DNA from 2 places in the Streptomyces violaceoruber genome. Region 2 is predicted to be linked to the other one. Evidence: predicted binding sites of a transcription regulator. Region 2 holds the regulator's gene; the other holds the start of a gene.
The links. The regulator HspR, encoded in region 2, represses chaperone genes until heat shock. The targets are predictions, from matches to a motif close to TTGAGNNNNNNNNNCTCAA.

Region 1 (3,375 bases), 1.7 Mb from region 2:
GCGTGATCAGCAGCGTGGCGATCATCGAGAAGACCGTGATGAACCGCAGCTCCGTCTTGGTGTGCACCGCTATCACCGACAGGCCGGTGGTGATCAGCACCGACGTGACGACCAGCGCGCCCAGCTTGGTCTTGATCGAGAACGGGCGCACGCCGCCCCAGGGCTCCCCGGTGGTCCGAGGGCCGGGGTTCCTCCGTGCGGCTTCCCGTCCTCTGCTGCTCATGGCGTCGGCGTCTCCAAGGCGTAGCCCACGCCGTGCACGGTACGGATGCGCTCGGCGCCGATCTTCCGGCGCAGCGCCTTGATGTGGCTGTCCACGGTCCGGGTGCCGGAGGCGTCCGCCCAGTCCCACACCTCGGCGAGCAGCTGCTCGCGGGAGAGCACCGCGCGCGGGGTGTTCGCCAGGCAGACCAGCAGGTCGAACTCGGTCGGCGTGAGGTGGACGTCCTCGCTGCGCACCCGCACCCGGCGCTGCGCGTGGTCGATCTCCAGCTCGCCCAGGCGCAGGATGCCGCTGCGCGGCGTGGAGGCGGCCACCACGGCCCGCTCCACCCGCCGCAGCAGCACGTGCACGCGGGCGGCCAGCTCGCGCATCGAGAACGGCTTGGTCATGTAGTCGTCGGCGCCCACGCCGAGGCCGACCAGCATGTCCGTCTCGTCGTCGCGCGCGGTGAGCATCAGCACCGGCACCGGCCGCTGGGCCTGCACGCGCCGGCAGACCTCCAGGCCGTCGAAGCCGGGCAGCATGATGTCGAGGATCAGCAGGTCGGGCTGCCAAGCCTCGGCCGTGTCGACGGCGGACGGACCGTCGCCCGCCGTTTGCACCAGGAATCCCTCGGCGCGCAGACGGGTCGCGATGGCGTCCACGATCGTCTGATCGTCCTCGACCACCAGCACCCGGCGCTGGGCGCCCTGGGTGGCCGTGCCGTTGTGGGAGGTCTGTGTCTGCTCCATCGCCCGCCCCTGAGGTGTGCTTTCCGGAATCCGTGGGGTGATCCCATGACTGCGCTTGACGCTTGAATGATCCGCGTCAGGGCAGCAGCGTACGGGGAGTCACCGCGCCTTTGCTATCCAGGCCCGACGCCGATGTGCACGACGTCCGGAACGCCCCGGGCAACGGGGATCTCTTCGGTACGCACCTGTTGGAAACCGGCATTACGCAAGGTTTCTTCGAATTCCGGAGAGGGCTGCGCGGACCATACGGCGAGCACCCCGCCGGGCCTCAACAGCCGTGCGCAGCCCGCCAGTCCGGACGGCGCGTACAGCCCGTCGTTGCCCTCGGTGACGGTCCAGCCGGGGCCGTTGTCGATGTCCAGGCACAGGGCGTCGTACGTGTCGGATGTCTCATTGACGTACGCGACCAGGTCCGCCTCGACGATCTCCGCGCGCGGGTCGGCCAGCGCGTCGGCGGAGAGCGCGGCCAGCGGTCCGGCGCGGTGCCAGTCGATGATGGCGCCCTCGCGCTCGACGACCGCGATCCGGCCCCAGCGGGGGTCGGCGGCCGCGTGCGCGAGGGAGAAGCCGACCCCGAGACCGCCGATGAGCAGGTGCGGAGCGGTCCGTCCGCCGGAGGCGGCCAGCGCGTCGGCCGCCGCGTCGACCAGGCGCCGCTCCGAACGCCCGTCGGAGGTGTCCATCAGGAAGCAGCCGTTCGCGATGATCTGGAGCAACGTCCCGTGCCGGCGCAGGACCACCTCGCCGTACGGACCCTCGCGGCGGTCCAGCACCTCGGGGGCCTCGGCGGCCTCGGGGGAGTCGTGGGTAGTGAGGGGCATCGGCCCATCCTGGCACCCGCTCCGGCGGAGGAATGCGGGCCGGTACGGCGGTGCTGTCCCGAGAGGCGGGAAATGCCCCCCGGTACTTGATCGCTCACAGCGAACAGGGCTTGGGGAACAATCCCGGGCTCCCTTTCATTGAGTCGATGTAACTCAACTTGACTGCCGAAGGGGAGATCATGGCTGCTGAGTCCGCCGCCTTCACACCGCTCACCCTGCCCGTGCTGCCGCTCGACGACGAAGTGGTCCTGCCCGGCATGGTCGTCCCCCTGGACCTGAGCGACGCCGAGGTACGGGCCGCGGTGGAGGCCGCCCAGGCCGCCGCCAGGTCCGAGCCCGGCAAGCCCCGCGTCCTCCTCGTCCCGCGCATCGACGGCACGCACGCCGCCACCGGCGTGCTCGGCACGGTCGAGCAGGTCGGCCGCCTGGCCGACGGCGACCCGGGCGCCCTGATCCGCGGCCGGGGCCGGGTGCGCATCGGCGCCGGCACCACCGGCCCGGGCGCCGCGCTCTGGGTCGAGGGCACCCGGGTCGACGAGACCGTTCCCGATCCGCTGCCCGGCCAGGTCGCCGAGCTGGTGAAGGAGTACAAGGCGCTCGCCACCGCCTGGCTGCGCAAGCGCGGCGCCTGGCAGGTCGTCGACCGGGTCCAGGCCATCGACGACGTGTCCGCGCTCGCCGACAACTCCGGCTACTCGCCGTTCCTGACCACCGAGCAGAAGGTCGAACTGCTGGAGACCACCGACCCGGTCGCCCGCCTGAAGATCGCCACCCAGCAGCTGCGCGACCACCTCGCCGAGCAGGACGTGGCCGAGACCATCGCCAAGGACGTCCAGGAGGGCGTCGACAAGCAGCAGCGCGAGTTCCTGCTGCGCCGCCAGCTCGAAGCCGTCCGCAAGGAGCTGCGCGAGATCAACGGCGAGCAGGAGGGCGAGGAGTCCGACGACTACCGCGCCCGGGTCGAGGCCGCCGACCTGCCCGAGAAGGTCCGCGAGGCCGCGCTCAAGGAGGTCGACAAGCTGGAGCGGTCCTCCGACCAGTCGCCCGAGGGCTCCTGGATCCGCACCTGGCTCGACACGGTCCTGGAGATGCCGTGGAGCGAGCGCACCGAGGACGCCTACGACATCCAGGGCGCCCAGGCCGTGCTCGACGCCGAGCACGCGGGCCTGGAGGACGTGAAGGAGCGCATCACCGAGTACCTGGCCGTGCGCAAGCGGCGCGGCGACCGGGGCCTCGGCGTGGTCGGCGGCCGGCGCGGCGGTGCCGTACTGGCCCTGGTCGGCCCGCCCGGCGTCGGCAAGACCAGCCTCGGAGAGTCCGTCGCCCACGCGATGGGCCGCAAGTTCGTCCGCGTCGCCCTCGGCGGCGTCCGCGACGAGGCCGAGATCCGCGGCCACCGGCGGACGTACGTCGGCGCGCTGCCCGGCCGGATCGTGCGGGCGATCAAGGAGGCGGGGTCCATGAACCCGGTCGTCCTGCTCGACGAGATCGACAAGGTGGGCTCCGACTTCCGGGGCGACCCGGCCGCCGCCCTGCTGGAGGTCCTCGACCCGGCCCAGAACCACACCTTCCGGGACCACTACCTGGAGGTCGAGCTGGA
Region 2 (3,375 bases):
CGTCGAACTGGATGTCCCGGCCCTGGACCCGCGCCACGGCCATCTCCGCGGCGTTCTCGGCCTCCTGCGGGTAGGACTTGTACACGCTCATGTACTGCTCGCCGGTGACGATCCGCTGGACCGCCGCGAGTTCCGCGTCCTGGCCGGTGATCGGCGGCAGGTCGGTGACGCCCGCGTCCTCCAGGGCCTTGATGACGCCGCCCGCCATGCCGTCGTTGGCGGAGTAGACGCCCGCGATCTTCTTCTTGCCGATCTTCTCGATCGCCTCGGTCATGTTCGCCTCGGCGTTCTCCGGCTTCCAGTCCTTGGTGTCGAAGGACTGGGCGATCGTCACCTTGCCGTTCAGCTCCGACAGCGCGCCCGCCTTGAACTGCTTGGCGTTGGGGTCGGTGGACGAGCCGTTCATCATGACGATCTTCGCGGAGCTCTCCGGGTCGCCGCCGAGCGCCTCGATGAGCGAGCGGCCCTGGACCTCGCCGACCAGCTCGTTGTCGAAGGAGATGTAGGCGTCGATCGGGCCCTCGGCCAGCCGGTCGTAGGCGATGACGGGGATGCCGGCGTCCTTGGCCTTCTGCACGCCGTCCGCGATGGCGTGCGCGTCGACCGCGTCCAGCACGATCACGTCGACCTTGTCCTCGATCATCTGCTGCATCTGGTCGGCCTGCTTGGTGGCGCTGGCCTCGGCGTTGGCGTACTTGACGATGCCCTCGTCACGCGTCAGCTCGCCGACCTTCTTCTTGAAGAAGGGGTAGTCGAACTGCTCGTAGCGCGTGTTCTCCTTCTCCGGCAGCAGCAGTCCGACCAGGAGGTCGTTGCCCTTGGTGGGGCTGGCGTCGTCGCTGCTCTCCGACGCGCCCAGCATGCCGCAGGAGGCCAGCGAGAAGGTCATCAGGGACGCGGCCACGGATATGGCGATTCGACGGGCACGGCTGCTCACTGCGCTAGACCTTCCGACACACGGGCGTAGTTGCTCTCCAGGTGACCCAGGTGACCCCGGTGAAGAGAGCCAACGCTGTCTTCACCAAATCGTCAAGAAGTACTAGACCAATGAGACAGCACCGTTGTGAATCGGCCCCGGAGGACGCGGTGGTCCTCCGGGGCCGGTGCTGCCGTTTCCCTTGTGCCGACTGCCGGTCCGGCTCAGTCCGAGGACTGGCCGCGGCGGCTCGGCCGCCAGACCACCAAGGCGCTGGTCTGCTGTACCTCTTGGTAAGGGACCAGGTCACGGCGGTACGACGCGTGCACCGCGGCCTCGCGCTGGCGCATCGCCGTGGCCGCGCCGTCGAGCGCGGCGGCCAGCTCGGCCGCGCGGGCCTGGAGCTCGGCGACCTGGTTCTCCAGTTCGATGATGCGCTTGATTCCGGCCAGGTTGATGCCCTCGTCCTGCGACAACTGCTGGACCTGCCGGAGCAGTTCGATGTCGCGGGCCGAGTAGCGCCGGCCGCGGCCGGCCGTGCGGTCGGGGGAGACCAGGCCTAGGCGGTCGTACTGGCGCAGCGTCTGCGGGTGCAGGCCGGAGAGCTGGGCCGCCACCGAGATGACGTAGACCGGGGTGTCCTCGGTCAGTTCGTACGGGTTGCGTCGCCGACCGTCCATTCCCGTCAAGCTCCCTTCGCGGCCTGGAACAACTCCGCCCGCGGATCCTCGTCCGCGGTCGCCTCGCGATACGCCTGAAGCGCGTCACGAGCCTTCCCCGTCAGATCCTTCGGAACACTCACCTCCACGGTGACCAGAAGGTCGCCGCGGGTGCCGTCCTTGCGGACCGCGCCCTTGCCCCGGGCCCGCATGGTGCGGCCGTTGGGCGTGCCCGCCGGCAGCTTCAGCGTGACGGACGGACCGCCCAGGGTCGGGACGCGGACCTCGCCGCCGAGGGCCGCCTCGGCGTAGGTGACCGGGACGGTGACGGTGAGGTTGTCGCCCCGGCGGCCGAAGACGGGGTGCTCCTTGACGTGCACGACCACGTACAGGTCGCCCGCCGGACCGCCCCGCTCGCCCGGCGTGCCCTTGCCGCGCAGCCGGATGCGCTGTCCGTCCGAGACCCCGGCGGGGATACGGACCTGCATCGTCCGCGAGGACTTGGCGCGTCCGGAGCCCTTGCAGACCTCGCAGGGGTCCTCGGCGATCAGGCCGCGGCCCTTGCAGTCCGGGCACGGGTCGGTGAGGGAGAAGCCGCCGCCCGAGCCCCGGGCGACCTGGCCGGTGCCGACGCAGGTCGGGCACACGCGCGGTGTGCCGTTCTTGTCGCCGGTGCCCGAACAGGCCTTGCAGGGCGCCTGCGAGGACATCCGGAGCGGCACGGTCGCGCCCTCGATGGCCTCGGTGAAGCTCAGGGTGACCTCGGACTCGATGTCCTGCCCGCGCCGCGGCTGCGTGCGCGTGCCGGTGCCCGGTCCGCCGCCGGTGCGGTTGAACAGGCCGCCGAAGACGTCCCCGAGGCCGCCGCCGAAGCCGCCGGCGCCGCCCTGGCCTCCCCCGCCCTGGGCGCCGCCTCCGAAGAGGTCGCCCAGGTCGAAGTTGAAGGTGCCGCCGCCGCCCGCGCCCGGCCCCGGGCGGAATCCGCCGTTGCCGAAGAGGGCGCGGGCCTCGTCGTACTCCTTGCGCTTCTTGGGGTCACCGAGGATGTCGTTGGCCTCGGAGATCTCCTTGAAGCGCTCCTCCGCCTTGACGTTTCCCTTGTTGGCGTCCGGGTGGTTCTCGCGGGCGAGCTTCCGGTACGCCTTCTTGATCTCGGCCTCGGTGGCGTCCTTGGGGACGCCGAGAACCTTGTAGTAGTCCTTCTCGATGAAGTCCTTCGTGCTCATCCCCGACGTCCCTCCTCTCGCGCCCTACGCGTCACTTCGAGCTCAGCCCTCGTCCGGGCCACCGCTCTCCTTGGTCCCGGCGTCGTCCTCCGCGCCGGAGGCGTCCTGCGCCTCGGCGGCGTCCTCGGCCGGCTTGACCGTCTGGGCGCCCGGCTGCGGCTCGGCGACCGCCACCCGCGCGGGGCGGATGGTGCGTTCGCCGATCCGGTACCCCGGCTGCAGGATCGCCACGCAGGTCGTCTCGGTGACGTCCGGTGCGTAGGAGTGCATCAGGGCCTCGTGGATCGTCGGGTCGAAGGGCTCGCCCTCCTTGCCGAACTGCTGGAGGCCCAGCTTGGCGACCGTGGTCTCCAGCGACTCCGCGACGGACTTGAAGCCGCCGACCAGTTCGCCGTGCTCCCGGGCGCGCCCGACGTCGTCGAGCACGGGAAGCAGCTCGGACAGGAGGTTCGCGACGGCGACCTCCTTGACCGCGACGCGGTCCCGCTCCACCCGGCGGCGGTAGTTCTGGTACTCGGCCTGGAGCCGCTGGAGGTCCGCGGTGCGCTCGTTCAGCGCGGTGCGCACCTGGTCC

Region 1: the regulator HspR is predicted to act here: its motif matches at 1,914-1,932, upstream of lon (endopeptidase La).

The regions. Positions count from the first base shown of each region.
Region 1 is NZ_CP137734.1:2,790,317-2,793,691, reverse strand. Features, by position in the region: gene R2E43_RS12115 (sensor histidine kinase) at 1-223, opposite strand, end outside; gene R2E43_RS12110 (response regulator transcription factor) at 220-954, opposite strand; gene R2E43_RS12105 (spermidine synthase family protein) at 1,068-1,775, opposite strand; gene lon (endopeptidase La) at 1,955-3,375, shown strand, end outside.
Region 2 is NZ_CP137734.1:4,498,642-4,502,016, reverse strand. Features, by position in the region: gene R2E43_RS20250 (sugar ABC transporter substrate-binding protein) at 1-937, opposite strand, end outside; gene R2E43_RS20245 (heat shock protein transcriptional repressor HspR) at 1,141-1,596, opposite strand; gene dnaJ (molecular chaperone DnaJ) at 1,602-2,801, opposite strand; gene grpE (nucleotide exchange factor GrpE) at 2,844-3,375, opposite strand, start outside.